Regions from separate parts of the Monashia sp. HAY1-5C genome, predicted to be linked through region 1. Evidence: riboswitches for the same ligand, from Rfam matches in the RefSeq annotation. Region 1 holds a riboswitch; each other region holds the start of a gene.
What was found. A riboswitch is a leader RNA that binds a small molecule or an ion and turns the genes downstream of it on or off. The one in region 1 is predicted to bind cyclic di-AMP.

Region 2: linked by a shared signal. The riboswitch ahead of ACR9ZK_RS09680 (transglycosylase family protein) and the one ahead of ACR9ZK_RS20810 (CHAP domain-containing protein) in region 1 are both predicted to bind cyclic di-AMP.
Region 3: linked by a shared signal. The riboswitch ahead of ACR9ZK_RS05455 (C40 family peptidase) and the one ahead of ACR9ZK_RS20810 (CHAP domain-containing protein) in region 1 are both predicted to bind cyclic di-AMP.

The regions. Positions count from the first base shown of each region.
Region 1 covers NZ_JBPGXG010000216.1:228-4,490, reverse strand. The annotation lists partial or broken gene ACR9ZK_RS20825 (pirin family protein) at 1-948, shown strand, start outside; gene ACR9ZK_RS20820 (zinc-dependent alcohol dehydrogenase family protein) at 1,020-2,036, shown strand; gene ACR9ZK_RS20815 (iron chaperone) at 2,256-2,642, shown strand; cyclic di-AMP (ydaO/yuaA leader) riboswitch at 2,925-3,108, shown strand; gene ACR9ZK_RS20810 (CHAP domain-containing protein) at 3,108-3,959, shown strand; partial or broken gene ACR9ZK_RS20805 (N-acetyltransferase family protein) at 4,087-4,263, opposite strand, start outside.
Region 2 covers NZ_JBPGXG010000049.1:11,895-19,012, forward strand. The annotation lists gene ACR9ZK_RS09650 (pyridoxal phosphate-dependent decarboxylase family protein) at 1-53, opposite strand, end outside; gene ACR9ZK_RS09655 (TetR/AcrR family transcriptional regulator) at 306-989, shown strand; gene ACR9ZK_RS09660 (gamma-glutamyl-gamma-aminobutyrate hydrolase family protein) at 1,017-1,745, opposite strand; gene ACR9ZK_RS09665 (aldehyde dehydrogenase) at 1,742-3,235, opposite strand; gene ACR9ZK_RS09670 (hypothetical protein) at 3,581-3,952, opposite strand; tRNA gene ACR9ZK_RS09675 (tRNA-Thr) at 4,005-4,077, opposite strand; gene ACR9ZK_RS09680 (transglycosylase family protein) at 4,321-4,983, opposite strand; cyclic di-AMP (ydaO/yuaA leader) riboswitch at 4,989-5,174, opposite strand; gene ACR9ZK_RS09685 (serine/threonine-protein kinase) at 5,499-7,118, opposite strand, start outside.
Region 3 covers NZ_JBPGXG010000022.1:9,649-16,766, forward strand. The annotation lists gene ACR9ZK_RS05440 (hypothetical protein) at 1-123, shown strand, start outside; gene ACR9ZK_RS05445 (carboxymuconolactone decarboxylase family protein) at 242-889, shown strand; gene ACR9ZK_RS05450 (DsbA family oxidoreductase) at 890-1,582, opposite strand; gene ACR9ZK_RS05455 (C40 family peptidase) at 1,667-2,419, opposite strand; cyclic di-AMP (ydaO/yuaA leader) riboswitch at 2,422-2,605, opposite strand; gene ACR9ZK_RS05460 (iron-dependent transcriptional repressor DtxR) at 2,876-3,577, opposite strand; gene ACR9ZK_RS05465 (MFS transporter) at 3,596-5,035, opposite strand; gene ACR9ZK_RS05470 (hypothetical protein) at 5,104-6,309, shown strand; gene pdxH (pyridoxamine 5'-phosphate oxidase) at 6,544-7,118, opposite strand, start outside.

The DNA.
Region 1 (4,263 bases):
CGCGACACCGGCGGCCACGACCCCGTCGTGCTCCCCTACCGCGACGTGCCCCTCGGCGGTCCGCGGGCGATGCCGGTCCGCCGCAGCCTCCCCCAGCGTGAGCGCTCGCTCATCGGGGCCTGGTGCTTCGTCGACCACTACGGGCCCGACGACGTGTCGGCGACGGGAGGCATGGTCGTGCCGGGCCACCCGCACACCGGCCTGCAGACGGTGTCGTGGCTCTTCTCGGGTGAGGTCGAGCACCGCGACACCACCGGCGCGCACGCCTTCGTCCGCCCGGGCGAGCTCAACATCATGACGGCCGGCAACGGCATCGCCCACTCCGAGTACTCGACGCCGGCCACGACGACGCTGCACGGCGCGCAGCTGTGGGTGGCGCTGCCCGAGGCGAGCCGGTTCACGGCGCCCGGCTTCGAGCACTACGCGCCGGCGGCGACCGACGTCGACGGGTGCCGCGTCCTCGTGTTCCTCGGCACCCTGTTCGGGCAGACCTCACCGGTGACGATGCACTCGCCGCTCGTCGGCGCAGAGGTGACGCTGCCGGCAGGGCGCTCGCTCGAGGTCGACCTGGACGTGGCGTACGAGCACGGGTTCCTCTGCGACACAGGCACGCTCACGGTGCAGGGCGCGACGGCCAAGCCGGGCGAGATCGTCTTCGTGCCGGCCGGAGCCCAGCGCATGACGCTGACCGCGGGCGACGACGCCACGCGCCTGCTCGTCCTCGGCGGGACACCCTTCGGTGAGCAGATCGTCATGTGGTGGAACTTCATCGGCCGCAGCCACGACGAGGTCGTGGGCTTCCGCGAGCAGTGGCAGCGAGAGCGCGAGGCCGCTGCACGCGGCGAGGCGGCTGACGCGTCCGCCCGCTACGGCACCTTCCCCGACGCGTGGGACCACACGCTCCCCGCGCCCGGGCTGCCCAACCTGCGCCTGCGTTCCCGCGGCTGAGCGCAGGGTCCGGCCCGCGCCGTCGTCGAGTGGCTTTGCCACGTGCGGGCGGTCGGACGAGGATGGCGCCCATGCGCGCGACGACGATCCACGGCCCCGGCGACATCCGTCTGTCCGAGGTCGCCGACCCCACCATCGAGGCCCCGACCGACGCGATCGTGCGCGTCACGGCGGGCTGCATCTGCGGCTCCGACCTGTGGCCCTACCGCGGCGAGAACCCGATCCGCGTGGGCGCCACCATCGGTCACGAGGCCGTCGGCGTCGTCGAGGAGGTCGGCGCGCAGGTCCGGGAGGTCAGGCCCGGCGACTTCGTCGTCATCCCGTTCTGCCACTGCGACAACACCTGCCCGGACTGTCTCGCCGGTGTGCAGTCCGCGTGCCCGAACGCCGACGGCACCGCGAGCGGCCAGGCCGAGCTGACCCGCGTCACGCAGGCCGACGGCAGCCTCGTCAAGACCGACGGGATGCCCGACGAGAAGTACCTGCCCTCGCTGCTGGCGCTGTCCGACGTCATGGCCACCGGCTGGCACGCCGCCGTCGCCGCGAAGGTGACGCCCGGCTCCACGGTCGTCGTCGTCGGTGACGGCGCGGTCGGCCTCTGCGGCGTCATCGCCGCCCAGCAGCTCGGCGCCGAGCGGATCGTCGCGATGTCGCGGCACGAGCCGCGACAGGCCCTGGCCCGCGACTTCGGCGCGACGCACGTCGTGGCCGAGCGCGGCGAGGAGGCCGTCGCGGCGGTGAAGGACCTCACCGGCGGCGTCGGGGCCGACGCCGTGCTCGAGTGCGTCGGCACGCACCAGGCCATGGACACCGCCTTCGACGTCGCGCGGGCCGGGTCGACCGTCGGCTTCGTCGGCGTCCCGCACGGGGTCGAGCTGCCCGTGCGCCGGATGTTCTCCCGGAACATCGGGCTCGCCGGCGGCGTCGCCCCGGTGCGCCGCTACCTGCCGGACCTCCTGGACCGGGTGCTGTCCGGGCGCATCGACCCCGGCAAGGTCTTCGACCTGACGCTGCCGCTCGACGAGGTGGCCGAGGGCTACCGCGCCATGGACGAGCGACGCGCCGTCAAGGTGCTCCTGCAGCCGTGAGCCGCCTTCCCTGACGCGCTGCGCGCGGGCTCTCCCGCCTGACGCGGACGGCGCCTCGGGCCAAGGGGATTCACCGGACGATCCGGCCTCTCCATGCATCTGTCGCTTTGCTCCGGTTTGGCGCCGAATGGCGAGGTTCCTTTGCACTGACCCCTTTGGGCCAATAAAGTCGCAGTGATCCCGCCCGACAAACCGGTCCGGAGACAGTGAGGACCAGGATTGGCCCCCAGATTCGCGTCCGTCGATGACTACATCGCCTCCTATCCCGAGGAGACGCGAACTCAGCTCGCGAGGGTTCGTACGGCGGTGCGCACGGCGGTGCCCGACGCCAGCGAGAAGATCAGCTACGGCATGGCGACCTTCACCCTCGACGGCAAGCCGTTGCTGTACTTCGCCGGGTGGAAGAACCACGTCGGGGTCTACCCCGTCCCGAGCGGTGACGAGGCGTTCGAGGAGGCCATCCGGCCCTACCGTCGCGCCAAGGACACCGTGCGTTTTCCGATCACCCGTCCCGTGCCCCTCGACCTCGTCGCGACGATCGCCCGCCTGTGCGTCAGACGCCGCGCGGAGCGCGAGCAGGACGAGGACGAGATCCAGTCCGGTTGAGGGCGTGACGACGCCGGGCGACGGACGGACCGCGCCCGGCGAGGCGTATACCCCGGAGCGGGGCCGACGTACCGGAAAACCGACCAGTGGGTCTGTGACCCATGTCTCACTCCGCGGGCGGTATGCCGCCGGTAAAGCGGGAGCAACCGGTCGTTCAAGGGCACACCCGGCGCGTCACCGTTACCTCGGCGTGACATTGCCCGGTTGATTCGTCTACAGTTCCGGGAGTCCGGCCACCAGGCCGGACACGCGCGAGGTGGACCGCCTAGTCCTGTCACCGCCTCGTTCGTGACGACAAACCTTGTGACAGGAGCGGAGGAACCACGCGTTTCTCCGGGCGTCCGGCACCACGACTCCGGACGTCCTTGGGGTGAAGTACCCATCCGGGCCGCAGCTGGCACGGGAGGGCACCGGGCACCTTTCCGCCCGAACCCGACAGCTAACTTCGTAGGCGCGGAGAGGTACATGACGACTGAGAACACCCGCGGGCGCCACCGTGCGCCGGGACGACACAACCCCCTCAACGAACTCAAGCTTCTCGCCCGTGAGTCGGCCCAGCCGGCGATGAAGGGCGCCGCGATCGTCGCGGCAACCGGTGGCCTCGTCGCCACCTTCGCGAACCCGGCCAGCGCCGACGAGGCGAAGCCGGCCAACGGTGCGGTCGCCGCCCTCGGCAACGCTGCCGCCGTCGGCCCGGCGACCACTCCCGCCGTGGCTCCCGCGACGGCCCTGTCCAAGATCGGCTTCCAGCCCCAGGTGCAGCAGGCCGTCGCCCAGCGCACCGCCACGGCCAAGCCGACCGTCATCGAGGACCTCGTCGTCGAGAAGGCCCGCCAGGCCGCCGCGGAGCGCAAGGCCGCGGCCGAGCGCGCCTCGCGCGACGCGTCCCGCCGGTCCCTGACGACGAGCACGATCTCGACCAAGTCGACGAGCAACGCCTCGGTCCCGAGCGCCTCGTCCGGCATGCGCGCCTCGTCGAACTGGGCCACCCCGGGCCAGTGCACGTGGGGCGCTCTCAACAAGTGGTACCAGTCCGAGGGCTACTACCCCGGTGGCTGGACCGGCAACGCCATGGAGTGGGCCTCCGGCGCCGCCTCCGCCGGCTACACCGTGAGCGGCACGCCGCGCACGCGCTCCATCGTCGTCATGCAGCCCGGCGTCCACGGCTCCTCGAGCGTCGGCCACGTCGCCTGGGTCACGGCCGTCAACGGCAACGAGGTCACCATCATCGAGATGAACGCCCTCGCCGGCCCGTACAACTACAACACCCGCACCGTCACCGACATCTCGGGGATGCAGTACATCTACGCACCGTGACCTGACCGGTGCGCCCGCGGGATGAGGGCGGGGACGACCACGTGTCGTCCCCGCCCTCATTGCATGCCGGGGCGTGCGGGGCCGGAGGCCGAGGGTGCCTGACGGGACCCGGGGCCGGCCGTGGCTTTCAGCGCGGCTCGGGGGGCGGCTCGGGGCCCGCGTGCGGCTCGCCGAGGAGCCGCTGCACCCATGCGACGTCGTGCCACGCGCCGTGCTTCCAGCCCACCCGCCGGAAGGTGCCCACCGGCTCGAACCCCAGCGACGCGTGGAGCCGGTTGCTCGCCTCGTTGGGCTGGGCGATGCC
Region 2 (7,118 bases), on a different contig from region 1:
GCCGGGGCCGTCGGTGCCGCCTCGAAGGGAGTTGGCGCTCCGGGGATCGTCATCGTGTCCCTGCCTCTCGTGGCCCGTGGGCGGTTCGTTGCCTTGTTTTCTTCTACACTTGTAGAGTCAACTTCTGCCACCGTAGCGACAGCCCCCCATCCGTGTCCAGAGTTTTCTTGGACGCATGACCAAAAACTCGCGGTAGGCTCAGCGGCGAGCGATCGCCGCCCCCGATGGGCCCGGCTCGGGTCGGCCCTGCCGGTCCGCGGCGACAGTCGTGGCTGAACAGCCAGCACCGAGGAGAGGGCGGCACCGTGCCGAAACTTGTCGACCACCAACAGCGCCGGGCCGAGATCATCGATGCCACGCTGCGTCTCGTGGCCCGGGATGGGCTCGGGGGCGCCACCATGCGGGCCATCGCCAAGGAGCTCGGCGTCGCCAACGGGGCGGTGGGCCACTACTTCACGAATCAGGACGCCTTGCTGGCCGCCACCTACGAAGAGGTCTTCGCCCGGACCAATGCGCGCGCCGCCGAACGCGCTGCCGGTCTGAAGGGTCTCGACGCGCTCCTCGCGACGTTGCGCGAGCTGCTTCCCATGGAGGCCGCGACCGTCGACGAGGCCCGCATCGTCGTCTGCTTCTGGGGCCGGATCACCACCGACGAGGGCCTCCGCACCTTGCTGCCCAAGGAACACCAAGCCTGGACCCGGAGCACCCAGGAGATGCTCGAGCAGGCGATCGAGGCCCATGACCTGAGAGCCGAGGCGGAGCCGGCGCCGCTGGCAGAGCTGCTCGTTACCACCGTGCATGCCATGCAGGTCCGAGTGGTGACACTGCCCCAGCGCACGCCACCGGCGATGCAGCGGCTCCTGGTCGAGCAGATCCTGGCGCCGTGGACCGAGCCCGGAACGTCGCTCCGTGGCAGGTGGCCCGCCGACGTGGCCGGCCTTGTCGACCCGCCGGACGTCCCACTGGATCGATCACTGCTTCACTCTTGAGCCACGCCCGGCCGGTGCCGATGGCTTTCACCTCGACGGCTGCAGCGTCCGACGGCTGGCTGCCACGAACTGGGTGAAGATGTCCTTCTGCAGGGGGTCGATCGCCGCGGTGTCTTCCGGGTGCCACTGCACGCCCAGGAACCATGGCGTGTCGGGTGCAACCATCTCGACGGCCTCCACGGTGCCGTCTGCCGACCGGGCGACCGCCACCAACCCATCACCCAGCCGGTCCAGCGCCTGATGGTGGTAGCAGCTGATCGACAGCATGCGGGTGCCGAGAGCCTGGGTCAGGGCGCACCCCGGCTCGAGTGCGAGCTCGGAGACGACATGGCGGTGCGGACGATCCATGTGAACAACCAGGGTTCCGCCCATCGCGACGTTCGCCACCTGCAGCCCCCGGCAGACGGCAAGCAGCGGCCGCCCGGTGCGAAACGCCCATCGCGCCACAGCGAGGTCGAAGGCGTCCTGCTCAGGATCCATGTCGTAGTGCTCCGCATGCTCGACGCCGCCATACAGGGCCGGCGTGATGTCCCCGCCGCCGGGCAGTAGCACCCCGTCAGCGAAGTCGAAGCGATCGGCGACCTGCACCTCATCCACCAGCCCGTCCGGCGCGTGAGGATGCACGGTGACCGGCTCACCCCCGGCCTCGAACACTGCAGTAGCCAAGGCGCGCGCAGTGACCTCAGCGCGAAACCTCAGGGCTGACGCGGACTCGGAGAACCGAGCCGGAACAATGATCAGCGGTCGACGGCTCACAGGGCCAGCCAGGTGGTCTTGAGCTCCGTGTACTTCTCCAGCGCGTGGACGGACTTGTCACGAGCGTTGCCGCTCTGCTTGTAACCGCCGAAGGGAACGGTCATGTCGCCCTCCTCGTAACAGTTCACCCACACCGTCCCGGCCTGGAGCCGGCGGGAGAGCCGGTGGGCGGTTCCGACGTCGCGGGTCCACACGGCGGCGGCGAGGCCGTAGACCGAGTCGTTTGCCATACGCACGGCCTCGGCCTCGTCCTCGAACGTGAGAACCGACAGGACCGGCCCGAACACCTCATCCCGCGCGATGGCCATGTGCGGCTCGACGTTGTCCAGCACGGTGGGCCGGGAGTAGAAGCCGTCCTGCGGAACGGGTGGCCTACCCCCGCCGGTTCGTAACCGCGCGCCCTCATCGAGGGCCCGGGCGGTGTGCGCCTCGACTCGCTCCCGATGAGCTGCGCTGACCAGCGGACCGACCTGGGTCCCAGGGTCCAGCGGGTCACCGATGTGCAGCGCTTCCGCAGCCCGGACGACCCCATCGACCACCTCGTCTCGCACCGAACGGTGCACAAGGAGACGCGAGGGTGCCGTGCACATCTCTCCCTGGTTGAAGAAGATGTTTCCGGCGGTGCCCGCCACCGCTGCAGGAAGGTCGGCGTCCGGCAGCACGATGCTCGGTGACTTTCCGCCGAGCTCCAGCCAGACCCGTTTCAAGTTGGAGTCCGCGGCGTAGCGCAGGAACTCCCTGCCAACCTCCGTCGACCCGGTGAAGGCGACCGTGTCGACGTCGGGGTGCAGTGCCAGGGCTCGCGGCGTCGTAGAACCCTGGCCCGTAACGACATTGAGCACGCCATCGGGCAGACCTGCCTCGAGCGCGAGTTCCGCCACCCGCAAGGCCGACAGCGACGACAGCTCCGATGGTCGCACCACGATGGTGCATCCAACCGCCAGAGCGGGAGCCACCTTCCATGCCAGCAGGGTCATGGGGAAGTTCCACGGCACGACCACGCCAACCACTCCAACCGGTTCGCGCGTGACGAGCGCGAGCGCATTGCTGCCGACCTCGGGCACCTCACCAGTCAGCTTGTCCGTCCACTCGGCATACCAGCGGTAGCACGCGACGGTCGTCCGCATCTCGATCGAATGCGCATACTCGATGGGCTTACCCATCTCGAGCGAGACCAACAAGGCAAGCTCGTCGCGGCGAGCCTCGATGACATCGGCGAAACGGTGCAGCACCCGCTTCCGATCCGCAGGGGACATCCGGGACCAGGGCGAATCGGCAAAGGCGCGCCGGGCCGCCGCGACCGCCATGTCGACATCGACGGCCGTGCCGTCCGGGACTGTCGCCAAGGGCTTTCCGTCTCGAGGCGCCAGGACCTCCATCACGCGTCCGTCCGCGGCCGGCCGGCAGCGACCATCGATGACCATCAGCCTCGGCGGGGCCAGCGATTCCGCTTGGGCGCGCCACATCTCTGCTGTCTGTCCGGCTGGCATCGGGTGACCCTTCGTTGCGAGGAGGTTCGCGGGTGGCCTCCTCAGCAGACGGACCCATGCTCAGGAGGCGGTTCGCTGGTAGACGCGGGTGCGTTTTTCTACGGATGTCCAACTTAAGCCCGGGCCGAAGAGTCGTCAAGCGCTCAAGAGTCGCCCGCAACGACGCCAGACATGTCGGTCACGCTTTCGATAAGGGTTGGCTCTGGGTCCAAGGGGTGCGGCCCAGCGCGAAGTGGCGGAAGCAGCCCCGCCGCTACGAGTTGAGTCGCCGAGCAGCCGGGCCACACCCGAAGGCCCGATGCCGTGCAGGCCCAGCAGCGAGGTCCCGGTCGCCGCGACGAGCTGCTACAGCTCGGTGTCGGCGGCCTTTCTTCCGGGCATGGATCCGCTCCAGGTCGGCCACCAGCTCCATGGCCACGCGCTTGCGGGTCTTGCCCACGGCGTCCCGCGCCCGGATCCCGGCCAGCAGCGCCTTGGCTTGGGCGGAGCACGGTGTCTAGTGAGATCCGGCCCGATGTAGCTGGCCTGCCATCGTTTCGAGGCCAGTCTTCGAAGGTATCCGAAACCCTCGGCGGTTCGGCCCACCTGACACTCTGGTCGCCGTCCTGCGGGCTGCCGGACGGGCAGCGGCGGCGAGCGAGTCCGGCAATCTGCGTGCGATGCCGAGTGGCTTACCGCCCCTGCCCCTCCACTCGTGTCCCTCGACGTCCCTCGCACTCATAACGGCGAAACCGCAGGTCAGGGGCACTATCCAGCTCGCTGAGCACAGAGCTGGCGGGGGGACTCGAACCCCCAACCACCTGTTTACAAGACAGGTGCGCTGCCAATTGCGCCACGCCAGCGGCACCGGTCAGGCGGCAGGGCCGCCGCCATCCGGTCGGGCGCCAGCGTAACCGAGCACCGACGTCCGGGCCCAGGCCGGTCGAGGAGCGGAGCCGGGCCCCGCCCCCGGCCCGACCGGCCCGGCCCGACCGGCCCGGCCGGCCCTGCCCCACCACGGAACCAGGGCGACACATGAAGGACGGCCCCGCGGGACCCAGGGGTTGGTCGCGCGGGGCCGTCCGGTCAGGCTCGGTCAGGCAGCGTCACGGCAGACGCAGCACCTGGCCGACGTAGATGAGGTTCGGGTTGTGCACCCGAGCCTTGTTCGCAGCGTACAGCGTCTTCCAGCCGCCGGAGACGTGGTACCGCTGCGCCAGCGTGCCCAGCGTGTCGCCCCGACGGACGGTCACCCGCTTGCCGGTTCCGGCGTAGCTGTTGACCTTCTTCGTCGTCTTCTTCGTCGCGTAGGTCTTCTTCTTCGAGACCTTCTTCTTCGTCGTGACCGGCTTGCGGTCGCTCGAGCGCGACGCGGCGGCGTCGGCGCCACCGTTGGCTCGGGTCAGACCCGCGCGCTTGGAGCAGACCGGCCACGCACCGGGGCCCTGCACGGCGAGGACCTTCTGGGCGATGGTGATCTGCTCGGCCTTGCTCGCGAGGTCGGCGCGGGAGGCGTAGGCGCGACCGCCGAAGCCGACCCAGGTGCTGCTCGAGAACTGCAGGCCGCCGTAGTAGCCGTTGCCGGTGTTGATGTGCCAGTTGCCACCGGACTCGCACTGGGCGACCGCGTCCCACACGGTGGCGGCCTTGGCCGACCCGGCGGCGGTGATGCCACCGACGACGGTGGCCGCTCCGGCGATGCCGACTCCGGCGATGCGCTGCTTCATCGAGACCCGCTTGGCGGCAGCATGCTTGGACAGGTACTGCATAGGGGTATTCCTTCCTGACGCGCGCCTGCGGGGTTAGCTGTCGGGTTGGGGACGTCAGGTGCCCTGCCGCGGCTGCGGCTTCACCCCAAGGTCAGTCGAGTCGGCCCTCGACCGTCGGCGAACGACGGTCCTCGACATGACAACTCACTGACCACACTGGGTCCCCCGTCCTCGCCCGGCCCACGGGTGTGGGCTGCGTCCCTGGCTGGCGAGGCTCGGCGCGCTCAGGGACCGGATTGCTGGGTGTCCATGTGAAGTTATCCAGCGTGCCGTGTGGAGGCCGGACGCACGGCGCCTACCGGTGGTGGACACCCCGGAAACCCGAGACCACCCCTTTCCGGCCCGGAGAACCGGGACCGCCGAGGCACGACGGTACGTGACGAGTGAATGAACCACAACCCGATCCGAGATGATTTCGTGATCTTCTCGAGATCTGGCCTTGACCGAACCGGGCCGATCGGCAAGGACCGGACGGCGGCCGCCACGGACGCCGCCACACCCACCCCGCGAGCGCTTCAGCGGGTGAACGGGTTGCCGCTGAAGGGCAGCCAGGTCAGGCTCGAACCGTGGTCCACGGCGACGAGCCCGACGACGAGCCCGGCAACGACCAGTGCCACCGCGACGACCTGCGACGGTGTCCCCACCGGCACGAGACGGCGCACGATCGAGCGGGACCCGCGGCGCAGCGACACCCCGCCGGGCCCCCACCACAGCATGGCGAGCCCCGCGATGCCACCGACGGCGAGCGTCGTCGGCGAGCCCGGCCCGAGCTCGGAACCGGTGGCACCGGCCAGCAGGAACGCCGTCGCGAAGATGCCCGCGAGCGCCACCGCGAGCGGCAGCACCAGGCTCACGGCCGTGGCGACGGCGCCGACGAGCAGGTGCCACGGACTCGTCACGACGGCGAGCGGGATGTCGGTGCCGCGGCGGCCATGGGCGTACCGACGGAACACGAGCGCGGACACCGACCGGTCGGTGGCGCGGGCGACGACGGACCACACGAGCAGCGCGAGGAACGCCTGCCCCGGCCAGGACATCAGGGCGCCGACCCAGGCGATCCCCGCGGCACCGAGCAGCCCGGTGCGCATGGCCAGGCCGATGCGGGGGTCACCCTCGCGCGGGGCCTGCTCGGGTTCCTCCTCGTCCCAGTCGTCGTCCCAGTCGTCGGGCCCGGCGCCCGGACCGTGGCGCTCGTCGTAGAGGTCCCGGCCACGGTCACCGTCCCACGGTGCCGGGTCGTGCTGGGGCACGGCGCTGCGACGCGGCCCGCTCGGCGGCGGCGCCCACCGGACGTCGTCCAGGGCGGGCCGCGTCAGGAACGGCGTCGGCGACGGGCTCGGCGACGAGGCCACCGGCGGCAGGACCGCGGTACCGCGGTCCGGGAAGACCTGCGTGTCGCCCGCGGCGTCGAGGACCTCGGTGCGCCCGTCGTCCCACGGGGCGCTCGGGGAGGGCACCGTGGCCGCCCGCCCGGCGGCGTACTGCTCGAGGGCGGCGATGACCTCGTCGGCCTGCGGCCGGCGGGCCGGGTCGGGCGAGAGGGAGGCACGCAGCAGCGGCACGAGACGGGGATCGACACCGTCGACGTCGACGTCACCGGCGCGCACTCGGCTCAGCACGGCGTCCATCCGCGAGCGCCCGAACGGGGGGCGACCGGACGCGGCGTACGTGATCGTCGCCGCCCAGCCCCACCAGTCGGTGGCGTCGGTGATCGGGGCACCCTCGACGAGCTCGGGCGACAGGTAGCCGGGCGTGCCCATGACCAGACCGCCGACGGTGTGTCGGACGTCGTCCTGCACGTGCGCGATGCCGAAGTCGATGAGGACCGGCTCGCCCTCCTCGACGAGGACGTTGCCGGGCTTGATGTCGCGGTGCACGACGCCGCATGCGTGGATCGACCGGATCGCCTCCGCGACGCCTCGCGCGAGGCTGACGAGCTCGCCCGGATGGAGCGGGCCGTGCTCCTCGACGATCTCGTCGAGCGCCGGCCCGGGCACGTAGCGGGTGACGATGTACGGACGCGGGCCCATGACGTCGGCGTCGATGACGCTCGCGACGCGCGGGTCACGGACGCGCGAGAGCGTCTCGACCTCACGCATGAGGCGCTGCCGGGCGTCGGCGTCGTGGGCCACGTG
Region 3 (7,118 bases), on a different contig from region 1:
GGTACCCGAGCCCCCGACGCCTCGCGCCTCGCCGAGCTGAGTGCTCGCGAGGACGCGCTGGTGCGAGAGCTGCGAGCCGTCGACGTCAGCATCGACCTGTCCGTCGCGCCGACGCCTGCCTGACCAGCCCGATCGGCCGGGCCTGAGCGCGCCCGGCGCCCAACGGCCCCTGCAGGATCGGCCCACACTCCGCGTCAGCCCGTGCCACGATGAACGCGTCGCACGACGAACGGAGCGCCTGATGGCCACCGACCCCGCCCACGGGTTCCTCACCGAGCCGCCGCTGACCGACGCCGTCCGCGCCTCCTTCGAGGGCGACCTCGGCACCCAGGGGTTCGTCATGAACCTGTCGCACCTGTGGGCGCACGACCCGGCGGCGCACGACACGCTCTTCGGACTCCTCGCCGACATGGTGCGCCTGGGCGGCCTCACCTTCCGGCAGCGCGGCATCCTCATCAGCGCCGCCGCGGCCACGGGCAGCGACTCCTACTGCGCCCTGGCGTGGGGCAACCGGCTCGCCGGCGAGGCGGGCCCGGACGTCGCCGCGGCGGTGCTGGCCGGCGACGACGCTCCGCTCGACCCCGCCGATGCCGCACTCGCCGGCTGGGCGCGCACCGTCGCCCGCGACGCCAACTCCACGACACCCGCCGACCTCGAGCCGCTGCGCGCCGCCGGCTTCGACGACCGGCAGATCTTCGCCATCACCGTCTTCGTCGCGCTGCGGCGGGCCTTCTCGATGGTCAACGCCGCCCTGGGGGCGCTGCCCGATGCCCAGCTGCGCTCGGCCGCGCCAGGGCCGGTCGACGAGGCGGTGTCCTTCGGCCGCCCCAGCGCCGGGGCGCCCTCGGCGAAGACGCTCGGGGACGCGTCGCCGACCGCCGCCGGCTAGCTACGCCTCGTCGCCACCCTGCACGGCGACCCCGCGCAGCAGGGCGAGGTAGTCCTCGACCGGGCGGGCCCCCGGTACGGCGGCGAACCCGTTGGCCAGGACGAACGGCGTCACCGTGATGCCGAGGTCGCGGGCCTGCCTCTCGTCGGCGCGCACGTCGTCGGCGTACGTGTCGGACGCGAGCACGGCGGCGACCCGCCGCTCGTCGAGGCCGCACTCGGCGCAGAGGCGCTGGAGCACCTCGTGGTCGTCGAGCGCCAGCCCCTCGCGGAAGTGCGCCGAGAAGAAGCGCTCGACGGCAGCCGCCTGCAGGGCCCGGCCGCCCATCTCGCGCGCCAGGGCCACGAGCCGGTGCGCGTCGAAGGTGTTGGCCATGACCGCGGTGTCGAAGTCGAAGACGAGGTCGTGGGCCTCGGCCGCCTCGATGGCCTTGGCGTTGAGGATGTGCCCGGCGACGGGGTCACCGTTGGTCCGCGAGCCGATCTGGTCCTGCGCGCGGTCGTTGCGCCCGACCGGCCACTCGGGGTCGAGCTCGTAGGCCCGCAACCGCACCGACACGTCGTGGGGCCGCTCGAAGGCGTGGATCGCGGCCTCGATCCGGTGCTTGGCGATCCATGACCACGGGCAGACGAGGTCGCCCCAGACGTCGAGCTCGATGAGGGTCGTGGACTCTGCAGCAGCCTGGACGGTCATCACGTCATCCAACCACGCCGGCGAGGAACGACGTCGCGCCCCGGACCCGTTCGGGTCGGGGGCGCGACGGAAGCCACGGGTCGGTCAGGCGCGGCCGTAGCCCGACGGCGTCGTCCAGATCGAGTGGTACCCGATCGTCGTGCCGGGGCGCTGCGCGTCGATCATGACGCCGGGGCTGACGTAGATGCCGACGTGGTAGACCGGCGAGCCGAAGAAGACGAGGTCACCGGCGCGGGGGTTGCTCACCGGCGTCGTCGCGGCCTTCTGCTGCGAGGCCGTGCGCGGCAGCGAGATGCCGGCCTGGCGGAAGACGTACTGGACGAAGCCGGAGCAGTCGAAGCCCGACGGGCTCGTGCCGCCGTAGACGTACGGGACGCCGAAGTAGGACTGGGCGATGCCGACGATGCCGGACGCGGTGGGCGCCGGGTCGGACAGGGCCGTGCGGGAGGCCGAGCGGGAGGAGCGGTCCGCAGCCTGCTGGCGCGCGTCCTCGGCAGCCTTCTCGGCGGCGCGCTGCTTCTCGACGGTGACGTCCTTGATGACGAGCGGCTTGACGCTCGCCTGCTTCGCCGCCGGCTTGGCGTAGCCGATCGCCGAGAGGGCGCTGGCCGCCTTGAGCGTGCCGACCTGCGGGCCGACGACCGACGGGGCCGCGGTGCTCGAGCCGTCGGCGGCGCTCGCCGGCCCGGCGAACGTCGCGACGAGCCCACCGGAGGCGGCCACGATCGCGGCCCCCTTGACGGCGGGCTGAGCGGACTCCTTGGCGATGAGCTTGAGCTCGGCGATCGCGTTGAACCGACCGGGGGCGCGGTGGCGCCCGGGAACGTTCTGAGCCACGTTTGACCTCTCGACGCCTACGAGGTGAGCTGTCGGGTTCGGGCGGAATGAGGTGCTGCTCGCCCGGCCTTCACTCGGACCTTGCGGTCCACGGAGGGCTTCACCCCGAGGACGTCGTGCGACGCCCGAAGGTGGGTCCCCCGCTCCTGCCATGCGGATCGTTCAGGGGCTCAGGGTCGATGGCAGGACTAGGCGGTTCGACCCGAAGCACTCGCCCGACGGGGAGAGCGAGCGGGGCTCACGCTACCCAAGTTCCCCGCGGCTTGTCACGCCGGGAGTCGGTGATTTCAACAGATTTTCGGACAGGCCACCGCACCTCGCCCCAAATCCCCACAGTCCCAAGGCGATCCGGGCCCGATACGAGGGCCCGATACGAAGGCCCGATACGAGGGACAGAGGGCGTGCGGGCCGGTCCGGCCTCAAAGCGGGGCAGGGCGGGCAACGGCCGGGCTCGCGTCAGGCGACCTGGCAGAAGACGTGCGCCGCGACCTCGTCGGGCAGCGACACGCCCTCGCCGGCGTCCGCCGCGTCGCTCACGGCCAGCACGCGTCCCTCCTCGCGGACGACCCGGACCCGGGCCCCCGGGAGGACGCCCGCCGAGGTCAGCAGGGCCAGCGCCTCGGGGTCGACCTGCACCGGCTCGCCGATGCGACGGATCGTCACGGCCGCGGGCTCGTCGCCCGCCGCCGCAGTCAGGGACATGAGGCCGGTGAGGAAGCCGTGCGCGGCGTCCTCGGGCACACCCAGCTCGTCCAGGCCCGGGATCGGGTTGCCGTACGGCGACTCGAGCCCGCCCTTGATGAGGCCGAGGATCTTGCGCTCGACCTTCTCGGACATCACGTGCTCCCACCGGCACGCCTCGTCGTGGGCGTACTCCCACTCGAGGCCGATGACGTCGACGAGCAGCCGCTCGGCGAGGCGGTGCTTGCGCATGACGCGGGTCGCCATGAGGCGGCCGCGGTCGGACAGCTCGAGGTGACGGTCCCCGGAGACGGCGACGAGACCGTCGCGCTCCATGCGGGCCACGGTCTGCGACACCGTCGGGCCCGAGTGGCCCAGACGCTCCGCGATGCGTGCGCGCAGGGGGACGATGCCCTCCTCCTCGAGCTCGAAGATGGTGCGCAGGTACATCTCGGTGGTGTCGATCAGGTCCGTCACGGTCATACCTTCTCAGAATCAGGACGCCCCGGGCGTCGCGTCCGGGCCGGGACGGGCCGCCCGCCCCCGGAGAGGGCGCGTCGGGTCGTGGCGCGGCACCCAGATGCGCAGCCAGCCCGCACCGAGGACGGCCCCGACGCCGAGGACGACGGCCGACGCACCGAGGGACAGCACGGCCGTCAGCGCGGACAACGCCAGCGGGCCCGCGGCCCTTCCCAGGTCGGCGCACAGGCGCCAGCCGCCGAGGAACTGGGCGCGTCCGTCGGCCGGCGAGGCGTCGGCCCCGAGGGTCATGATCAGGCCGGCGCCGAGCCCGTTGCCGACCCCGAGGACAGTCGCGGCCGCGGTCACGGCGACGAGGCTCGTCGCGAGCGGCAGCAGCGCCATGCCCAGACCGAGCACGAGCATGCTGGGCACCGCGGCGGCAACCCGCCCGTACCGGTCCATGAGCCAGCCCGAGGGGTAGAAGAGCAGCATGTCGACGGCGCCCGCGACGCCGAAGACGAGCGAGGTCTGGGCCGGGCTGAACCCGACCGACTCGGCCCAGAGGGGCACGAGCGCCTCGCGGATGGCTCGGGCTCCGGCCACGCACATCGCGCCCGTGCCGAGGGTCAGCAGGACGTCCCGGTGCTCGAGGAGCACCGACGCGACCGACCGCGGCACGCGCGTCCGGCCCCGGGCGCTCCCGGAGCCCCCGCCGGTCCGGGCGTTCCCGCTGTTCCCGGTCGTCCCGCTGTTCCCGATGGTCCCGGCGTCCGCGACACCGCTCCGCGACGCCCGGGCGTCGTGGCCGGCCGTGATGTCGGGCGCGACGAGGACGAGGACGAACGCGGCGACGCTCGCGACGCCGCCGACGGCATAGGCCGACTCGGTCCCCCACCGGGAGATGACGAGCGAGCCGACGAACGGGCCGATGAAGTAGCCGATGCGGTGCACCCCGCCGAGCGTCGACAGTGCCCGCGCCCGCATCGCCACCGGCACCGCCTCGGTCAGGTAGGCCTGGCGGGCCAGACCGAAGAGCGAGCCGGCCAGCCCGATGACGAGCACCCCGGAGAACAGCGCCGTCACCGTGCCGGCGAGCGCGGCCACGACCATGCCGACCGCCTCCACGACCGCGGCTGCCATGAGGGCACGCCGCTCGCCGATGCGGGCGGCAAGGGCCCCCGACGGCAGGTCGCCGAGCAGCTGGCCGAGGCCGAGCGTCCCGACGAGGAGCGCCGCCACCCCCACCGACGCGCCCATCTCACGGGCCGAGACGGCGATGATGGGCGAGACGGCACCGGCACCCGTCGAGCCGAGGAGCGTCGGTCCGTAGGCCGACAGCGCGATGGCGCGCAGCCGGACCGGGGGCCCGCCGGGAGAGCCGGGCTCGCGGCTGCCGGGCTCGCCGGGAACGCGCCCGGTCCGTCCCGGTTCGCGCCCGGCACGGCCCGCCGGGTCGCCCTGAGTCTCGGTCACGCCACAGGACCCTAACGATCGGGTTACTCGGGTGGCCCGGGCATCCCGGGCGACGGAACGATGGGCCGATGACGACGAGCGAGCGGGCGACGGGGGCCCTGGCGGTGGCTGCGGCCGCCGCCCTCGTCGTCGCGCTCGCCTCGCCGGTGGCCACCGCGGTCTTCGGTCTCATCCTGCTCGGGACGCTCGCCGTCCTGCTCGAGGTCCGCTACCTCGTGGGTCGCCTGCCGGTCATCGCGCGCCGTGACGTCGTGAGTGGCCTCGCGGTGCTCCTCGCCGGCACGAGCGTGCTCCGGCTGGCCGAGCACCTCGTCGGCAGCCAGGCGCGGCGCGCCGAGGCGGTCGTGGGCTTCTGCGTCGTCGCCCTCGTCGCCCGGGTCGGGCTGCGCGGACGCCGACGCCTCGCCGCGTACGCCGTCGCCGGCATCCTCGCGGCCGCCTCCCTCGTGTGGCCCGACCACTACGCGTTCGCGCTCCTGCACCTGCACCAGCTCGTCGTGCTCGTCTTCCTCTGGGACTGGGCCGCGCGGCTGCCGCGGGTCCGCGACCGCCGCCTCTTCCGCGGCGTGCAGCTGGCGTGGGGCCTGCTCGTGCCCGCGCTCGTCCTCGTCGGCACGGTCGACGGCTGGCTCACCGGCGAACCCGGCGTCGCGCGCAGCGTCGTCGGGGACGGGCGCTCGATGCTCGCCGCGGCGGCGCTGCCCGGTGACGCGTCCGGCCCGCTCGGGCTACGCCTGCTCACCGTGTACGCGTTCCTCCAGACGGTCCAGCTGCTCGTGTGGGTCGCCTTCATGCCGCGGTTCGCGACCGAGGAGTCGGCCCACTTCGAGCGCCGGTTCCCGTGGCTGACAGGGGCGCGGGTGTGGACCGTGGGGTTCGTCGCCGCGGCCACCTTCGCCGTCGTCTTCGCGCTCGGTTTCCGGCAGGGGCAGGTTTTGTTCGGGGCGCTGTGGTCCTGGGCCGTGCACCTCGAGATGGCCGCCGCGCTCGTCGTCGTCGCGGCCGGCCGCCGGGTCCCCTCCGCCCCGCGCCTGCGGCTCGTGCGCACACCGGCAACGGCGCGGGGCGACGCCGCGGACCGGCGCGACCGGCGCGACCGGCGCGACGGGCGCGGGGGCGGTGACGCGGACGGGCCCGGCGCGAACGGCGCCGGCGACGTGGGCCGCACCGGTGCCGCGGGCCGCGTCGGTCCCGGCCGGCGCGGCGGTCACGGAACGGTGACCGAGCCCGAACCGGCGACGGCCGTGGCCCCCGACGCCGAGGTCGGCGGCTGACCGAGCCCGCGAGCGTCACCTCGCGCCGGTGGAAAAGTCCTTGCCCCCTCCTGCGGGCCGGTCGTACGGTCGTTGCATCGACAACGGAAGGAGGTGATCCGAGAAGTGATCTCTTCCGGAACGTGTGAGGTGGCCACGCGATAGTCGCGTCCCCACCTGCACCCAGGAATGAGGCAGGGCGGTCCGGTCAGCCGGGCCGCCCTGTTCCGTGTCCGCCCTCCTGCGGCACGCGCGTCACGGCTGGAGCCGTGAGCTCGCCCAGGCCGACGCATCGGCCAGGGTGCCCTCGCCGGTACGCCTGAAGACGATGCGGTCGTGCAGCCGGTTGGCGCGCCCGGCCCAGAACTCCACCTCGTCGCAGACGATGCGCCAGCCGCCCCAGAAGTCGGGCACCGGCACGTCCGAGTCGCTGCCGGTGTCGGGGAACCGGTCGAGCGCCTCCCGCCAGCGCCGCTCGAGCTCGGCCCGGTCGGCGGCCGGCTGCGACTGGTCCGAGGCCCAGGCCGACAGCCGGGCCCCGTACGGCCGCGTGGAGAAGTACGCCTCGATCTCGGCGCGCCCGACGAGCTCGGCCCGACCGCGGAACCGGATCGCCCGGTACAGCGACGGCCACGTCAGGGACGCTGCGACGTGCGGGTTGGCCCGCAGCTCCTCGCTCTTGGCCGACCGGAGGTTCGTGACGAACCCGGGACCCCGCTCGTCGAAGAACCGCATGAGGACGGTGCGCACGTTCGGCACACCGGACGCGTCGACCGTGGCCACCGAGAGCGCCGTCGGCTCGGGGACGTCGTCACGCTCGGCGGCCGCCC